Regions from separate parts of the Rhodoferax sp. BAB1 genome, predicted to be linked through region 3. Evidence: predicted binding sites of a transcription regulator. Region 3 holds the regulator's gene; each other region holds the start of a gene.
What was found. The regulator sigma-54, encoded in region 3, starts transcription at its own class of promoters, with help from an activator protein. The targets are predictions, from matches to a motif close to TGGCANGNAANCTGCTTT.

Region 1: a site for sigma-54 is predicted at 2,101-2,118, ahead of HTY51_RS10735 (CmpA/NrtA family ABC transporter substrate-binding protein). Genes of this name have one in related genera too.
Region 2: a site for sigma-54 is predicted at 2,321-2,338, ahead of glnA (type I glutamate--ammonia ligase). Genes of this name have one in related genera too.
Region 4: a site for sigma-54 is predicted at 2,231-2,248, ahead of HTY51_RS13190 (urease subunit gamma). Genes of this name have one in related genera too.

Annotation. Positions count from the first base shown of each region.
Region 1 covers NZ_CP054424.1:2,226,551-2,231,119, reverse strand. The annotation lists gene ntrB (nitrate ABC transporter permease) at 1-672, opposite strand, end outside; gene HTY51_RS10735 (CmpA/NrtA family ABC transporter substrate-binding protein) at 694-1,938, opposite strand; gene HTY51_RS10730 (ANTAR domain-containing response regulator) at 2,257-2,901, opposite strand; TPP riboswitch at 2,965-3,096, shown strand; gene HTY51_RS10725 (long-chain fatty acid--CoA ligase) at 3,154-4,260, shown strand; gene HTY51_RS10720 (acyl-CoA reductase) at 4,257-4,569, shown strand, end outside.
Region 2 covers NZ_CP054424.1:977,897-982,465, reverse strand. The annotation lists gene glnL (nitrogen regulation protein NR(II)) at 1-184, opposite strand, end outside; gene HTY51_RS04830 (hypothetical protein) at 190-699, opposite strand; gene glnA (type I glutamate--ammonia ligase) at 858-2,273, opposite strand; gene HTY51_RS04820 (molybdopterin-binding protein) at 2,481-3,299, opposite strand; gene HTY51_RS04815 (EI24 domain-containing protein) at 3,307-4,170, opposite strand; gene HTY51_RS04810 (sterol desaturase family protein) at 4,208-4,569, opposite strand, start outside.
Region 3 covers NZ_CP054424.1:3,691,759-3,696,327, forward strand. The annotation lists gene gshB (glutathione synthase) at 1-129, opposite strand, end outside; gene lptA (lipopolysaccharide transport periplasmic protein LptA) at 336-932, shown strand; gene lptB (LPS export ABC transporter ATP-binding protein) at 947-1,759, shown strand; gene rpoN (RNA polymerase factor sigma-54) at 1,791-3,365, shown strand; gene HTY51_RS17870 (class I SAM-dependent RNA methyltransferase) at 3,362-4,569, shown strand, end outside.
Region 4 covers NZ_CP054424.1:2,752,188-2,756,756, forward strand. The annotation lists gene HTY51_RS13180 (CbbQ/NirQ/NorQ/GpvN family protein) at 1-535, shown strand, start outside; gene HTY51_RS13185 (nitric oxide reductase activation protein NorD) at 519-2,123, shown strand; gene HTY51_RS13190 (urease subunit gamma) at 2,344-2,646, shown strand; gene HTY51_RS13195 (hypothetical protein) at 2,660-2,824, shown strand; gene HTY51_RS13200 (hypothetical protein) at 2,853-3,023, shown strand; gene HTY51_RS13205 (urease subunit beta) at 3,039-3,344, shown strand; gene ureC (urease subunit alpha) at 3,430-4,569, shown strand, end outside.

The DNA.
Region 1 (4,569 bases), 1.5 Mb from region 3:
CAGCACGGCGGGGAAGAGGATCTTGGTGACGATCTTCCATTCCGAGAGCTGCAGCACACGCGCCACGTTCATGTAGTCCTGCGGCACACGCTGCACGCCCACCGCGGTGTTGATGATCATGGGCCAGATCGAGCAGATGAAGATGGTCCAGATGGCCGCCGGGTTGGCGCCCTTGAAGACCAGCAGGCCGATGGGCAGCCAGGCCAGGGGCGAGACCGGGCGCAGCAGGCTGATCAGCGGGTTGAACATGCGGCTCAGGAAGGTGAAGCGCCCGATCATGAAACCGGCCGGGATGCCCACCGCGGCCGCCAGGCCGAAGCCCAGGGCGACACGCTCGAGGGACATCAGCACGTTCCAGCCCACGCCCTGGTCGTTCGGTCCCTTGCGGTAGAAGGGATCGCTGAACACGTCGAGCGCCTGCTTGAAGGTCTCGGCCGGGCTGGGGATGCTGCTGTTGCTGGTGATGGCCACCAGCGCCCAGATGCCCACCAGCAGGGCCAGGCCCAGCACCGGGGGGATCACGCGCAGCCACAGGCCGCGCCAGTCGTAGCCCGGCGTCTTGACCGCCTCCACAGCGGGGGCTGCCGGGGTCGCGGCCTTTTTCCCGCCAGTGGGCGGGAGGGGAACGGGGGTGGCCCGTTCCAGGGGGGTGTGAAACACGGCGCTGACCATGATGCTTTCCTTTGCCGGCCCTCAGGCCTTGATCTTGAAACCGTCGGCGTACTTCTTCGGGTCCTTGCCGTCCCAGACCACGCCGTCGATCAGCTTGCTGGTGCGCATGACATCCTTGGGCACCGACACCTTCAGGGCCGAAGCCACCTGCTTGTACAGGTCGATCTGGTTGATCTGCTTGGCCACGCCCAGGTAGTCCGGGTGGTCTTTGAGCAGGCCCCAGCGCTTGTGCTGCGTCAGGAACCACATGCCGTCGGAGAGGTAGGGAAAGTTCACCGCGCCGTCGTTGAAGAACTTCATGTGGTTGGGGTCGTCCCAGGTCTTGCCCATGCCGTTCTGGTAACGGCCCAGGATGCGCTGGTTGATCGCGTCCACGCTGGTGTTGATGTAGGACTTCTGCGCCACGACCTCGGCCATCTTCATCTTGTTGGACAGCCCGGCGTCGATCCATTTGCCGGCTTCGAGCACGGCCATCATGACGGCGCGGGTGGTGTTGGGGTACTTCTTGGTGAATTCGGCCGTGGTGCCCAGCACCTTTTCGGGGTGATCCTTCCAGATATCCTGCGTCGTGTTGGCGGTGACGCCGATGCCGTCCATGATGGCGCGGTGGTTCCAGGGCTCGCCCACGCAGAAACCGTCCATATTGCCCACGCGCATGTTCGCCACCATCTGGGGCGGCGGCACGGTGATGAGCTTGGCGCCGGAGAGCGGGTTGATGCCGGCGGCAGCCAGCCAGTAGTGCATCCACATGGCGTGGGTGCCGGTGGGGAAGGTGCCGGCGAAGGTGTATTCGCGCTTGTTGGCCGCCATGAACTTGGCCAGCGAGGGGCCATCCACCGCACCCTTGTCGGCCAGGGCCTTGGACAGGGTGATGGCCTGGCCGTTGTTGTTCAGGGCCATGAGCACGGCCATGTCCTTCTTGGGGCCGGCCGTGCCCAGGTGCACGCCGTAGATCAGGCCGTAGAGCACGTGGGCCATGTCGAGTTCACCGTTGACCAGCTTGTCGCGTACACCGGCCCAGCTGGCTTCCTTGCTGGGGATGATCTTGACGCCGTATTTCTGGTCCAGGCCCAGTTCGGCGGCCATGACCACGCTGGCGCAGTCGGTCAGCGGGATGAAGCCGATCTTCACTTCCTTTTTTTCGGGCGCGTCCGAGCCGGCGGCGTAGACGGCGGCGCGCAGGGCGGGGTCGATGCCGACGGCACCGACGGCAGCGGTTTGCAGCACGGCGCGGCGGCTGAGTTTGGCGTTCAGAAGATCAGGCATGGCTAGCTCCTAGAGTTGACGAGAGAAACAAAAAAGGCGTCCTCACGTTGCTGGCGCGTCTGCATGACGCTGCCTGCTCTGTGGGGACGCCTTTGTCCGGATCGGTTGTTGCACCCGCCGTTGGATGCTTGACCGTTTGACCTCAGTGGTCTTATCTAGACTTAAGCAAAGGACGTGCCAGCCTGGGGAGGGGTGACTTGGCGTGCCTGGCCAGGCTGCAAGTCATTGATTTCATGGGGTTTTGTTTGAAGGGCCGGCCATCCGGGGTGAGCCGCTCTGGAATGGTGCGGCGCACCAAAAGAAGACGGCCGTCCCGGTTCAGAGCAGTTCGGCCACGTCCAGCATGCGCTGGGCGACCTCGGCCAGTTTCATGCCCTTGTCCATGGCGGTCTTGCGCAGCTTCTCGTACGCGGCCTGTTCGCTCAGGCCCTGGCGCTGCATGAGCAGGCCCTTGGCGCGGTCGATGGTCTTGCGGTCCTTGAGCTCGGCGCTGAGCTCGTCGAGCTCGTTGCGGGTCACGGCCAGTTCCTGACGCAGGGCCTGCTCGTGCTGGAAACGCGCCAGGGCCACGTCCAGGATGGGGCGGATGCGTTCGGCCGAGAGGCCGGCCACGATGTAGGCCGTCACGCCCGCGGCCACGGCGGCGCGCACGTGCGAGGTGTCCTGGTCGTTGGTGAACATGACGATGGGACGCGGCGCATCGCGCGTGGCCATCACCACGTGCTCGAGCGCGTCGCGCGCGTCGCTCTCGGCATCGACGATCACCAGGTCGGGTTGTAGCTGCGCCAGGCGTTCGTTGAGGAAGACGTCGGCCGGCAGCGAGGCGATGAGGTTGAAGCCGCTTTCCAGCAGGCCGATGCGCAGGCTGCGCGAACGCTCGGCCTGCTGCACGGCGTCCTCATCCCCGGAGTCACCCGTCCCCAGATCCGAGGTCACCACCACGATGCGCAGGGCTTCATTCATATCGATCAGCTTGCAAGAAATACGCCTAAACACGGCGGCAGGTTTGCCGCTTGGCATAGAATTATCCCTGCTCCGGGGTGTCGTCCGCGCAAGTGGAGGGCTGAGATGGTGAGGTTTGTCTTTGACAGGCCCTGATACCGAACCCGTGAACTTGACTCGGATCATGCCGACGTAAGAAGAGCTGTTTGCCAGGCCCCCCGGCCCCGCCACACCTTTCGGAGCAACGTGCGAAGCACACCAGGAAAGGCTATCGTGGCAGAGTCCGTACACCCATCGTCGCAACCAGCATCGGACATCGTTCCCGATCTGCTGGCCTTCATCGCCCAGGCCGATGCGGGCGAAGATGCGTTCAATGCCCTGGCCCTGCGCCTCTTCACCCACCAGTTCCGGCACAACGCTGCCTTCCAGAAGTTCTGCCAGCAGCGTGGCCGCACGCCGCGCACGGTGAAACACTGGCGCGACATTCCGGCCGTGCCCATCAACGGCTTCAAGGACCTGACGCTGAGTTGCACGCCGCCCGCGGCCTGCGAGCGCGTTTTCATGACCAGCGGCACCACGCGCGGCGACGTCAAGGGCCGGCACTACCACCCGCATCTGCAGGTGTACGACCTGTCCATGACACTGAACTTCCGCCAGCGCTTCATGGGCGGGCAGGACCGCATGCGCATGGGGCTCCTCTTCCCCAGCGAACAGCTGATGCCCAACTCCTCGCTGGCGCATTACCTGGCGCTGGCCCTGCACAACTTCGGCACACCCGAGAGCCGTTATTACCTGGACACCGAGGGCCTGCAGGTGGACGCACTCTGCGCCACGCTGGCGCAGGTGCAGGCCAGCGGTGAGCCCTTCGCCCTGCTGGGCGCGAGCTACAGCTTCGTCCACCTGATGGATGCACTGCAGGCGCGCGGCCTGCAATTCAAATTGCCGGCCGGCAGCCGCCTGCTCGATACCGGCGGTTTCAAGGGCCAGTCGCGTGAGATGGAGATGGACGCGTTCTACGACGCGCTCGCATCGACCTTCTGCGTGCCGCGCAGCGCCTGCATCAATATGTATGGCATGACGGAGCTCAGCACCCAGTTCTACGACGCGGGCAATGCCACGCTGCCGGCCCTCAAGTCCGGTCCGCACTGGATCCGCACGCGCGTGCTGGACCCGCTCACCGGGCAGGAGATGCCTCGGGGTGAGCGCGGCATCCTGGCCCACACGGACCTGGGCAACTTCAACTCCGTCATCACCATCCTCACCGAGGACGTGGGCGTGGCGGTGGACGGCGGTTTCCTGCTGCTGGGCCGCGCCCAGGGTGCGCAGGCCAAGGGCTGCTCGCTGGCGGTGGATGAGTTTTTGAAAGCTGCACGGGCATGAAAGTCACCGCCGGTTATCTGCCGGGCCTGAAGTCCAGCGAGGTGCAGTGGCACACGTTGAGCTTTGGCGCAGGGGCACAGCAGGTCGATGTGGTCGTGCCGCAGCTCACGCCGGCCCAGCTGCACACGCTGGCCGCACACGTGCGTAACCAGGGGCGCACGCAGCTCAAGTCCATGCCGGTGTCGCAGATCATCGCGGCCATCGACCGCGCCATCGAGCGCCTGCTCAATCCCGCCGACCCTTATCGTCTGGAACTGGAGCTGCTGCTGCCGCGCATCAGTGGCTTCGACGCCGAGATGGTGCGTTTGG
Region 2 (4,569 bases), 1.1 Mb from region 3:
CCTGGGGCTCGGTGTAGTAATCCGCCAGGGCGGAACCTTCGATGCTGCGCCGTGACATGCCCAGCGCATCCTCGAGGGCGGCATTGGCATAGACCACGGCACCGTCGCCATGCACGATGGCGACGAGCGTGGCGAGGAGGTCGAAGGGCTGGAAGCGGCTGACGGAAATGGCGGTCGGTTTCAAGCCGCCTATTTTGACTCAGATACAGAGGCCTCAGGAAGACGATCGAGTTCGCGGCGCAGGCCGGCCAGATCGCTTTCATTGCGCTCGATGCTGGCCTTGAGATCGGCCACACGGTCCAGGTACTTCTGGTGGTTGCGGAACTCGGGGCCCATCTTCTCGGGTTCGCCGTTGTTGTATTCCTTGACCAGTTCGGCCTGGCGGGCCTCGGCCTTGCGCAGTTCGGACTCGATGATCATGCGGGCATCGGCATCACGCTGGCGCTGGCGCTCGCCCTCCAGGCGCGAGACCGCCTGGTTGGCTGCGGCCATGCGCACTGACTCGGTCGCACGCGGACGTTGCACCACGGTGACGTTGCCGCCTTCGAGCAGCTTGCAGCCTTTCTGACCGGGCGGCAGGGTGTTGGTGTACTCATTGCCGCAGCGGTAGATGCGGCCCTGGGCCTGGGCCAGATCGGCCACAGCCAGACCTGCTACGAAAAACGTAGCTGTCAACGAGATCAGTAAAGGCTTCTTCATAGGGTTCTCCGCGCATCGGAAATGCAGGGACGGTCTGAGAGTATCGGCTATTCCCATGAAAAATCAAACCCTGAAAATTCACGAAAAACAAAAAGGACGGCCAAAGCCGTCCTTTTTTTGCGACAGGCTGTAACGAATCACAGCCTGCGGTCGCCCCTTTACAGGGAGTAGTACATGTCGTACTCGACCGGGTGCGGCGCCATGCGGAAGCGCGTGACTTCGCCCATCTTCAGCTCGATGTAGGCGTCCAGCATGGAGTCGGTGAACACGCCACCCTTGGTCAGGAAGGAGCGGTCCTTGTCCAGGTAGTCCAGGGCCTGGTCCAGGCTGTGGCAGACGGTCGGCACCAGCTTGTCCTCTTCCGGGGGCAGGTGGTACAGGTCCTTGGTGGCAGCTTCGCCCGGGTGGATCTTGTTTTCCACGCCGTCCAGACCGGCCATCATCAGGGCCGAGAAGCACAGGTAGGGGTTGGCGGACGGGTCCGGGAAACGTGCCTCGATGCGGCGACCCTTGGGGTTGGCCACGAAGGGGATGCGGATCGAAGCGGAACGGTTGCGCGAACTGTAGGCCAGCTTCACCGGGGCTTCGAAGCCGGGCACCAGACGCTTGTAGCTGTTGGTGCCGGGGTTGGTGATGGCGTTCAGGGCACGGGCGTGCTTGATGATGCCGCCGATGTAGTACAGGGCGAAATCGCTCAGGCCGGCGTAGCCGTCACCGGCGAACAGGTTCTTGCCGTCCTTCCAGATGGACTGGTGCACGTGCATGCCGGAGCCGTTGTCGCCGGCGTAGGGCTTGGGCATGAAGGTGGCGGTCTTGCCGTAGGCGTTGGCCACGTTCCAGACCACGTACTTCAGGACCTGGGTCCAGTCGGCGCGCTGCACCAGGGTGCTGAATCGGGTGCCGATCTCGTTCTGGCCGGCGCCGGCCACTTCGTGGTGGAACACTTCGACCGGAATGCCCAGGGATTCGAGGATCAGGGCCATCTCGGCGCGCATGTCCTGCGTGCTGTCAACCGGGGGCACCGGGAAGTAGCCGCCCTTGGTGGTGGGACGGTGGCCGCGGTTGCCGCCTTCGAGCTGCTTGCCGCTGTTCCAGGGGGCTTCGTACTCGTCGATGGCGAACATCACGTTGCCGGGCTCGTTGCTCCAGCGCACGCCGTCGAAGATGAAGAATTCGGGTTCCGGACCGAAATAGGCGGTGTCGCCAATGCCGGAAGCCTTCAGGTAGGCCTCGGCGCGCTTGGCGATGGAGCGCGGGTCACGGTCGTAGGACTTGCCGTCGCTGGGCTCGACCACGTCGCACTGCAGGAACATCGTGGTCTCTTCGAAGAAGGGGTCGATGTTGGCGGTGTTGGGATCGGGCATGAGCTGCATGTCCGAAGCCTCGATGCCCTTCCAGCCGGCGATGGACGAACCGTCGAAGGCGTGGCCCGAGCTGAACTTGTCTTCATCGAAGTGGGAAACCGGCACGGTCACGTGCTGTTCCTTGCCACGGGTGTCGGTGAAGCGGAAGTCAACGAACTTGACTTCGTTTTCCTTCACCATCTTCATCACGTCTGCGACGGTCTTGGCCATCTGGTACTCCTGGTAGGAAGGTTGATTAAAAGTTACGCAAGCACATGAATGCAGTTTCTGTGCCAATCCGGCTTATGCCGGCCTGCGTCGAATTCGGTATTTTGCCTTGAGTTTGGGCGCCATCTGAAGGCGAGTCATGCACCGCTCCAGAAACTTTCAACGCATATGCCTTAGTTTGGTGCAATAAATATGCACTGTATTTGTGCATTACTGGTTACGCACCAATTCGGGGCCAATCTTGGCGCCAGCCTGGCGCAGGCCCTCCAGCAGTTCGGCATAGGCCGGCGGGGTCTGCTGCGGGCTGCCCTTGACCCCCAACTCGATGTGCCGGCCATGCTGGGGATGGTCGACACTGGGCAGGCTGAAGACCTTGATGCCGGCATGCCGCGCCTCGATGGCCTGCATCAGGGGCGTGAGCGTGGCCTCCATGGCACCGTAGACGATGACGGACTGCTCGCACCAGGCATCGCGGCGGAACAGTGGGGCATAAAACGTATCCAGCACCCATTCGACCATGGGCCAGGCCATCACCGGGAAACCCGGCACAAAATGGACTGCGCCCTGCCCTGTCGGCGCAGCACAGCTGAAGCCCGGGATCTTGTTGTAGGGATTGGGAATGATCTGCGCGCCAAGGGGAAAAACTCCCATGTTGAGGCGGTGCACATTGTCCGGACGATCCGGCTCGTAATTCAGACCCTGTTCGCGCGCCACGTCCTGCATGCGCTCGCGGATCAGCCCTTCGGCCTGCGGGTGCAGGGCAAGCTCCACCCCCAGGGCACGCGCCGCGCACAAACGCGTGTGGTCATCGGGCGTGGCGCCGATGCCGCCGCAGGAGAACACGATATCCCCTGAAGCGAAGGCGCGCGCCAGGGTCGCCGTGATGCGGTCCGGATCGTCGCCCACGTAATCGGCATACGCGAGCTGCAGGCCGCGCGCACCCAGCAGTTCGATCACCCTGGGAAGATGCTTGTCGGCACGCTTGCCGGAGAGGATTTCGTCACCGATGATGATGAGACCGAAGGACATGGAAGCATCAGGCATGGGGTTCGGACGAGGAGCTGCTGTCGTCCTGCAGGATAGGCGCCGGACTGGACACCGTCAGCGCCTCGCCCCGCAGGAGGGTCAGCGCTGCCAGCCCGTAATGGGTGAACCAGAGCGCGGCAAAGATGAACACAAAGGTGTAGATCCAGATCGCCAATGGCACCAGCAGGGGCGCGAGCACCACCGCCATGGCCCCGATCGCCCAGATCAGGCCCGGCGCTGCCCCCATGTAACCGCTGAGCACGCCGATGCCCAGCAGCCAGTAGCGATGGCGACGCATCAGCTCTTCGCGCTCCTCCAGGGTGGCATGCAGGGCCAGCGCGTCGTAGACCATGACACGCGCCGTGAGCCAGCCCCAGACCAGGGGCGGCACCACGATCACCAGCGGAGGGATCAGCCACAGCGGCAAGGTCAGGACCAGGGCCAGCAGCGCCAGCAGGGCCGAGCCCAGGCCCAGCAGCAGGCTGCCCACGAAGGTCCCGCCGCGCCGCTGCGCCAGCTTGGGGAAACGGCGCTCGGTCACCAGCCTGACGATGGCGGGCATGGCCAGCCAGGCCACCGTGAGCAGGGACAGCACGATCACCAGCGGCAGGACCAGCATGATCAGCAGCAGCGGCGCCAGCACGTTGCGCAGGTGCGCCATGCCCACGCTGTCGAGCCAGCGGAACAGGCTTTCCATCAGGGCCCAGTCCGACAGCCAGACCTGCAAGCCCAGCACGGCCGGCTCCCAGAACAGCCAGAACAGGCCCACACTCAAGGCCGCCAGTAACAGCAGGGGCAGGAAAGACAGCGCAATCACGCGCGGCTGCAGGCAATAGGCCAGCGCACGCCAGAAGGAGTCCAGGAAAAGTGTCATGTTCCAAGCATACCTTGGCGCATGTTTCAAACCTGTTTCAGGCCCGCCCGGCCAGCCGTTTCAGGCCCAGCCATTGCTGCGCCCAGAAGCCGCGCCCGTAATCGCGCCCCTGCTCCACCTGGTCACGGATGCCGGTCGGGTCGTAACGCAGCTCGAAGTTGGCGGTGCCAAAGAGCATGTCCCACCAGGGCAGGAGCACACCGAAGTTGCAGCCGCCGAGTTTGACGCCCCCCACGCTCGGCACTGACGTGTCCTCGCTGCCCCCCGAGGGGGCCCTCGCGCCTTGGGGCGGCCCGGCGACGCTCAAGGTGTCTTTGTTCGGCTTGGCTTGCAACTCATGGCCGATCCCGATGCTGTGATGCCGGCGGTGGAAACGCGGGCTGATCCACAGCCGCTCAC
Region 3 (4,569 bases):
GCCCAGCTGCTGCGGCTCGCAGGCTGCCACGGTGTGGCCGCGGCGCTGTGCCTCGCGCATCATGGCAAAGGTGCTGTCCTTGTAGGTCTTGAACGATTCCAGCGGGTCGGCGATGAAAAGCAGGTCCATGGCGGGTGGTCGCAAGCTGAGGTGGGCGTTGGGGGCCCGCGCGGGTGGGGCGGGGTCCTGACGGGCTTCAGTCAAGGCTGGAGCCTGGGGCTGGAAGTCTCTCACGAAACCGGCAGGCTCAGGAAAAGAGGCCCAAGCAAGGCCTGGACCAGCGGCCCGGCGCGATTACAATGCCCCAGACCCCAAAGAGCAAGATTCGTGCCTTTATGAAATTTCCCATCCTCCGGCTCCTGCTGTGTGCCGCTTGTGCACTGAGCGCGGGCCTGGCCGGGGCCGAAAAGGCCGACAGCAAGAAGCCGATGAACATTGAGGCCGACGCCCTGCGCTATGACGACCTCAGGCAGACCAGCGTCTTCAGCGGCAATGTGGTGCTGACGCGGGGTTCCATCATCATCAAGGGCGCCCGTATCGAGGTGCGCCAGGATCCGCAGGGTTACCAGTTTGGCGTGGTGACGGCCGAGGCCGGCCAGCGCGCCACCTTCCGCCAGAAGCGCGACGGCGATGACGAATACATCGAAGGCGAGAGCGAGACCATCGAATACGACGGCCGTGCCGACGTCTTCAAGCTGATCAGGAACGCGGAGCTGCGTCGCCTGCGCGGCAGCCAGGTGGCCGACCTGGTGACCGGCAACATCATCCAGTACAACAGCCTGACGGATGTCTTCACCGTGGACGGCGGACAGCAAAAGGGCAGCGGGCGCGTACGCGCCACGCTGACGCCGCGCAGCGAGGCGCCGCAGCCGGCCGCATCGCGCCCGGGCGTGCCGCTGCGCAACGACGATTCCCTCGGAGGGCGCAAGTGAGCGACAGCCAGCAGATGGCCGGCACGATCCCGCCCGATACCCAGCCCGACACGGCCACCGCCCCCGACACCCTGCCCGGCGGCGACCCGAGCCGGCTCGAAGCCCGCCACCTGAAGAAGTTCTACGGCAGCCGCGAGGTCGTCAAGGACGTCTCGCTGACGGTGCGCAAGGGCGAGGTGGTCGGACTGCTGGGCCCCAATGGCGCGGGCAAGACCACTTCGTTCTACATGATCGTGGGCCTGGTGCGTGCCAGCGCCGGCGAGATCCTGATCGACGACCAGCCGGTGGAGCACATGCCCATCCACCAGCGCGCCCGCATGGGCCTGAGCTACCTGCCGCAGGAGGCATCGATCTTCCGCAAGCTCAACGTCGAGGACAACGTGCGTGCCGTGCTGGAGCTGCAGCGCGACGCGGACGGCAAGCCCTTGCGCAAGGACGAGATCGAGCTGCGCCTCACGGCCCTGCTGCAGGACCTGCGCGTGGAGAAGTTGCGCCTGTCGCCCGCGCTGGCGCTCTCGGGCGGCGAGCGCCGTCGTGTGGAGATTGCCCGCGCCCTGGCCACGCAACCGCGTTTCATCCTGCTCGACGAACCTTTCGCCGGCATCGACCCGATCGCCGTGATCGAGATCCAGCGCATCATCAGCTTCCTGAAGGCGCGCGGCATCGGCGTGCTGATCACCGACCACAATGTGCGCGAGACGCTGGGCATCTGCGATCACGCCTACATCATCAGCGAAGGCCGCGTGCTGGCCCAGGGTACGCCGGGCGACATCGTCAACAACGCCGACGTGCGCCGGGTCTACCTGGGCGAGCACTTCAAGATGTGAGAGGGCTTGCCCTGCACATCGGACTGACAACATGAAACAGGGACTGTCGCTGCGGGTCTCCCAGCATCTGGCGCTCACGCCCCAGCTGCAGCAGTCCATCCGTCTCCTGCAGCTCTCCACGCTGGAGCTCAACCAGGAGGTCGAGCAACTGCTCGACGAGAACCCCTTCCTGGAGCGCGCCGACGACAGCGTTGAGCGTGAGGCCCATGGCCTGGAGCGTGCCGATACCCCGGTGGCGCAGGACGAGGGCGACTACGACTACAGCAGCAGCGCTTCGTCCAGCGAGGCGCCGGACGAAAGCGTCGCGGTGAGCAGCCTGGAGAGCGAGGGCAGCTGGGAGGGCGATGGCAGCGTGGACATGTCGCCCGACGACAGCGAGTGGGGCGGTGACGCGCCGGCGCGCAACGGCGCGCGCGAGGACGATGAGGCCGATGCCACCGAGCTGGCGCGCAGCCAGGAATCGCTGCAGGACTTCCTCAAGCGCCAGGCCCTGTCCCTGCGCCTGGGGGCCGAAGACCGTGCCGCCCTGCAGTTCCTGATCGAGTCCCTCAACGAGGACGGTTACCTGGAGGACACGCTCGAATCGCTGGCCCAGGGCCTGGCCGGCGAGGAAGGCGAGCATCTGGAGGCCCTGCTCGCCCACTTCGAGCTCGCGCTGCGTCTGCTGCAAAGCCTGGAGCCCACCGGCGTGGGTGCGCGCAACATGGCCGAGTGCCTGCGCCTGCAGTTGCTGGCCCTGCAGGCCGAGGCCATGCGCGGCGCGCAGAACCTGCCGGAACCGGCCGTGGTGGCCCAGGCCCTGCGCATGGTCGAGCAGCCGCCGGAACTGCTGGCGCGGCGCGATCTCCGCAAACTCGCCCAGCTCTGTGGCGGCAGCGAAGCCCTGACGCGTGAGGCCCTGGGCCTGGTGGCGCGGCTGGAGCCCAAGCCCGGGCGGCGTTTCGTCAATGTCGAGCGCAACGTCATCGTGCCCGACGTGCTGGTCGTGCGCAGCGGCAGCGGCGCGCAGACCCGCTTTCGCGTGCAGCTCAACCCGGACATCATGCCGCGGCTGCGCGTGCACGATATCTATGCCAATGCGCTCAAGGGCCACAAGGCCGGCGGCCGCAGCGCCGACAACCACGCCGCGCTGCAGCAGCGCCTGCAGGAGGCGCGCTGGTTCATCAAGAACATCCAGCAGCGCTTCGACACCATCCTGCGTGTCTCCAGCGCCATCGTCGAGCGACAGAAGAACTTCTTCATGCACGGCGAGCTGGCCATGCGCCCGCTGGTGCTGCGCGAGATCGCCGACGAGCTCGGCCTGCACGAGTCCACCATCAGCCGCGTGACCACGGCCAAGTACATGGCCACGCCCTTCGGCACCTACGAGCTCAAGTACTTCTTCGGCTCGGGCCTGGGCACCGAGTCCGGCGGCAATGCCTCCAGCACGGCGGTGCGCGCGCTGATCAAGCAGTTCGTCAGCGCCGAGAGTGTCAAGAAACCCCTGTCCGACAGCCAGCTCTCCGAGATGCTCAAGGAGCAGGGTATCGAGTGCGCGCGACGCACGGTCGCCAAATACCGCGAGGCGCTCAAGATCGCGCCCGCGAATTTACGGAAAGCCTTGTGAACCAGCTTCAATTGTTCCTGCCCTGCGCCGCCGGCGTCGAGGACTATCTGGCCCCCGAGATCCTGCGGATCACGGACCTGCCGCCGGGCTGCATCACCAAACAACGTGGCGGGGTGGCGGTGCGCACCTCGTTTGCGCAGGCCATGCTGCTCAATCTCTACAGCCGCCTGGCGCAGCGTGTGCTGGTGCTGGTGTCCTACACCGAGTACCGCAGCGAGCAGGACCTGTACCGCGCCGCCATGGCAGTGCCCTGGGAGCAGTGGTTCACACCGAAGGAAAGCATCAAGGTCGAGATCACGGCCCAGCACAGCCCGCTGACCTCGCTGAACTTCGCGGCGCTGAAGGTGAAGGATGCGGTCTGTGACCGTTTTCGCGAAACCTCGGGCGGCGTGCGCCCCGATGTGGACACCCAGTGGCCCGATGTGCGCATCTACGCCCACCTGACCACCGACAGCTGCTCACTCTACATCGACACCTCGGGCGAACCGCTGTTCAAGCGCGGCTGGCGCGAGGACAAGGGTGATGCGCCCCTGAAGGAAACCCTGGCCGCCGCCATGATCGCCGCCAGCGGCTGGGCCGAGGGCGACGCCGACGGTGACCTGACGCCGCTGTACGACCCCTGCTGCGGCAGCGGCACCATCGCCATCGAGGCGGCGCAGATTGCCTGCAACATCGCGGCCGGTTCCCTGCGTCGTTTTGCCTTCGAGAAATACCGCCCCTTCCGCGCCCCCGAATGGGCCGAGATGAAGAGCGAGGCCGCGCAGGCGGTGGTCAAGCCCGAGCCGGGCCAGGCCGCGCTGATCTACGGCAGCGACGTGTCGCACCGCATGGTGGACTTTGCCCAGCGCAATGCCCAGCGGGCCGGCGTGGCTGACGTGATCGAGTTCCGTGGCGGTGACGCCCTGCAGCGCATGCCGCCCTGCGCCACGCCGGGTGTGATGCTGGTCAACCCGCCCTATGGCGAACGCATCGAGGCCGGCGGCTTTGCGGGCGCCGCGCGCTTTGGCGCGCGTGAGCTGCCCGAGACGGAACAGGCCGGCGACGACAACGAATTCTTCAGCAAGCTGGCCAGCCACTGGAAGAAGAACTACAGCGGCTGGACCGCCTGGGTGCTCACGCCCGACCTCAAATTGCCCAGCAAGATGCGCCTGAAGGAATCGCGCCGTGTGCCCATGTGGAACGGCCCGCTGGAGTGCCGGCTCTT
Region 4 (4,569 bases), 940 kb from region 3:
CCCGCTGACCCTGGCCGTGCGCCATGGCGGCATCTGCTACCTGGACGAGGTGGTGGAGGCGCGCCAGGACACCACGGTGGTGATCCACCCGCTGACCGACGCGCGGCGCATGCTGCCGCTGGACCGCAAGGGCGAGCTTGTGCACGCGCACCCGGACTTCCAGCTCGTGGTCTCCTACAACCCGGGTTACCAGAGCCGCGCCAAGGACATGAAACCGTCCACGCGCCAGCGCTTCGCGGCGTTGGCCTTCGACTACCCGCCCGAGGCCGTGGAGACCGAGATCGTGGCGCACGAGGCCGGCATCGCGCCGGAACTGGCCGCCCGCCTGGTGGGCATCGCGCGGCGCTCGCGCGCCCTGTGCGAACGGGGCCTGGACGAAGGCGTGTCCACGCGCATGCTGGTTTATGCCGGCACCCTGATCCGCGACGGCGTGGACCCGCGCGACAGCTGCGACATGACCATGACGCGCGCGCTGACCGACGACCCCGACATGAGCGCCGCCCTGCGCGCCCTGGTCGATGCCAGTTTCCCCTGAAGCGCCACGTCCGGCGCTCGCTTTGCTGCTGCAGGCCTTGAGCGGGCGTGAGCTGCAGCTGCAGACCCTGCCCGCGGCGCCGCCCGATACGCCCCCTGCGCGCGCCATCCTCACGCCCACCCATCTGCTGCTGCCGGCAGGCGACTGGGCACAGCAGCGCGCTGCCGTGGCCCATGCCGCGGCGCATCTGCTGCACTCACCCGTGGCGCAGGCTTCCTCCACACTCAAGCCGCTCGCGCAGGCCGTGGTGGCAGCCGTGGAGGATGCACGTGTCGAACAGCTGCTGATGGCTCAGCTGCCGGGGATACGCCCCTGGTTCCTGGCCGGTCTGCGCGAGAGCCTGCAGCCGCAGGGCCTGAGCTTCACGGCCCTGGTCTCGCGCCTGAGCCTGGCCCTGCACGACGAGGACTATGCCGACGGCAACGCCTGGGTGGACAAGGGGCGTTCGCTTTTTGCCGCTGCCCGCGCGCAGCACGGCCTGCAGGACTGCACGGCCTTTCGCCGCCTGGCCGCCGTGCTGGCCAACGACCTGGGCCAGATGCGCGTGCGTTTCGAGCCGCAGCAGTACGCCGTGCCCGCCACCTACCGCGACGACAACAGCTACCTCTGGGACCACGGCGTGGCGCGTGATGAAGAGGCCCAGGCCCTGCAGGCCCCGCTGCAGGAGCAGCCGCCTGCGGGTGGCGCAGCGGCACAGACCGTCGAATCCTTCATCGCCGTCCACCACTACCCCGAATGGGACGCGCGCAGTGCCGTGCTGCGACAGGACTGGTGCACCCTGTACGAGTTGCGGCCCCTGCTCCAGGCCGGCGCAGCCGCCGCGCCCGCACACCAGTTGTTGCCCCTCGTGCACCGGCACCGCCCCTTGCACGGCCGGCGCCTGCGCCGCCAGTGGGAAGGCGAAACGCTGGACCTGGACGCCGCCATCGAGGCCGCCGTCGAACGCCGCCTGGCAGGGGCGCCTTCGGGCCGCCTCTTCCAGCGCCCGGGCCCGCAGGCCCGGCCCCTGAGCCTGCTGGTACTGCTCGATGTTTCCCAGTCCACCGGCGAACGCGCCGGCGCAGCGGCCCCCAGCCTGCTGGAGGTGGAGCAGCAGGCCGCCCTGCTGCTGGCACGCACGGCCCAGGTCGCGGGCGAACGCATCGCCCTGCACGCTTTCTGCTCGGACACACGGGCCCGGGTGCGTTACCACCGGCTGCTGGATTTCGGCGCGCCGCTGGACGCGCAGGCCGAGGCCCGGCTGCTGGCCCTGCGCCCGGCCTGGTCCACCCGCCTGGGCGCCGCCCTGCGCCACGCCAGCACCCTGCTGGCGGCGGAACCGGCCGAGCGGCGCGCCCTGCTGGTACTGACCGACGGTGCGCCGTCGGATGTGGATGTGCACGACGCACGTTATCTGGTCGAGGACGCACGCGCCGCCGTGCTGGAAGCGGCCCGCCTGGGCCTGCCGGTCTGCGGCCTGGCCGTGGATGCCGGTGCAGCCGCTTATGCGCGCCGGATTTTCGGGGCCGGAAACTACCGCATTGCCGAAACGCCGGCCCGGCTGCCACGCCAGCTGAGTGCCCTGCATGCACGGTTAACAGGCATCTGAACCGGTGAATTGCCTCATGGCGGTGCGCAACGGGATGACGGTGCACCCGAAACAGGCGAAACTGCGGGCCCAGGCACAAATCCGGGCATGGCGCCGCGCGGGCACGACGGCACGGCTATTGCATAAGCAGGACACAACACACCACGCACGACCATGGAACTCACGCCGCGCGTTCGGCCGGCCTTAACGGCCGCACGGTCTGATTTTGAAGCGAAGCGATATGGAACTCACGCCCCGTGAAAAAGACAAGCTGCTGATCTTCACCGCCGCCCTGTTAGCCGAACGGCGTATGGCGCGCGGGCTCAAGCTCAACTACCCTGAAGCCGTGGCCTACATCAGCGCCGCGGTGATGGAAGGCGCGCGCGACGGCAAGAGCGTGGCCCAGCTCATGAGCGAGGGCCGCACCCTGCTGACGCGCGCCGACGTGATGGACGGCATCGCCGAGATGATTCCCGACATCCAGGTCGAAGCCACCTTTCCCGACGGCACCAAGCTCGTCACCGTGCACCAACCCATCGTCTGAAAGCTGCCAGACCATGCGCCAACTCGTCCTCTGCCTGCTCGCCCTGCTCATGACCAGCGCCACGGTGGCGGGCGATGGCAATACCCTGGCGCCGCTGCAACTGCCGCTGCGCGACATCATCGGCTTCATCGCCTTTGGTGTGCTGGGCGGCATGCTGGTCTGGCACCTGCGCAAGTGAAACCGACATTCCAACCGGAGACTCCCGTATGAAACGACTGCTGTCACACATCACCGGCTGCGCCACGCTGCTGCCTCTGCTGGCACGGGCCCACGAGGGGCATGGCCTGGGCGGCACCCACTGGCATGCCACCGATGTACTGGGTTTCGTCATCGTCGCCGTGCTCATCGCCGTGGCGATCTGGACCCTGCGCAAGTAGATCGGGACGCAGGCCATGATCCCCGGCGAACTGCTGATCGACGACGGCGCGCACACGCTCAACCCGGACCGGCGCACGCTGACCGTGGTGGTGAAGAACACGGGCGACCGGCCCATCCAGGTCGGCTCGCACTACCACTTCGCCGAGACCAACGGCGCGCTGGACTTCGACCGCAAGGCCGCGCGCGGCATGCGCCTGAACATCGCCAGCGGCACGGCCGTGCGTTTCGAGCCGGGCCAGCAGCGCACGGTGGAACTGGTGGACTACGCGGGCGAGCGCAAGGTCTACGGTTTTCGCGGCCTGGTGCAAGGGAAGCTATGAAGCCCCCACGTTCATCACTTCGTGTATTCACTGCCCCCCGAGGGGGCCGTGGCCTCCCTTGGGGCGGCCCGACGGGAGTCCAGTTATGAACATGATCCCCAAACGCGCCTACGCCGAGATGTTCGGCCCCACCGAGGGTGACCGCGTGCGCCTGGCCGACACCGACCTGATCGTGGAGGTGGAGCAGGACTACACCCTGCGCGCCGGCGGTTACGGCGAAGAGGTGAAGTTCGGCGGCGGCAAGACCATACGCGACGGCATGGCGCAGAGCCAGCGCACTCGTAGCGAGGGCGCGATGGACACGGTGCTGACCAATGCGCTCATCATCGACCACTGGGGCATCGTCAAGGCCGACATCGGCCTGAAGGACGGGCGCATTGCCGCCATCGGCAAGGCCGGCAACCCGGACACGCAGCCGGGGGTGGACATGGTCATCGGCCCGGGCACCGAGATCATCAGCTGCGAAGGCAATATCGTCACCGCCGGCGGCATCGACAGCCACATCCACTTCATCGCGCCGCAGCAGATCGAGGAGGCGCTTTGCAGCGGCGTGACCACCATGCTGGGCGGCGGCACCGGGCCAGCGACCGGCACCTTCGCCACCACCTGCACACCCGGCCCCTGGAACATGGAGCGCATGCTGCAGGCGGCCGACGCCTTCCCCATGAACCTGGGTTTCCTGGGCAAGGGCAACGCCAGCCTGCCGGCCGCGCTGCACGAGCAGATCGCTGCCGGCGCCATTGGCCTGAAGCTGCACGAAGACTGGGGCACCACACCCGCGGCCATCGACAACTGCCTCAACGTGGCCGAGGCCACCGACACGCAGGTGGCCATCCACACCGACACGCTGAATGAATCGGGGTTCGTGGAAGACACCATCGCCGCCTTCAAGGGCCGCACCATCCACACCTTCCACACCGAAGGTGCGGGCGGCGGCCACGCACCCGACATCCTGAAGGTGGTGGGCGAAGACTACGTGCTGCCCTCCTCCACCAATCCCACACGTCCCTACACCGTGAACACGCTGGACGAGCATGTGGACATGCTCATGGTCTGCCACCACCTGGACCCGGCGATTGCCGAGGACCTGGCCTTCGCCGAGAGCCGCATCCGCAAGGAGACCATCGCGGCCGAGGACATCCTGCACGACCTGGGTGCCATCAGCATGATGAGCAGCGACAGCCAGGCCATGGGCCGCGTGGGGGAGGTCGTGATCCGCACCTGG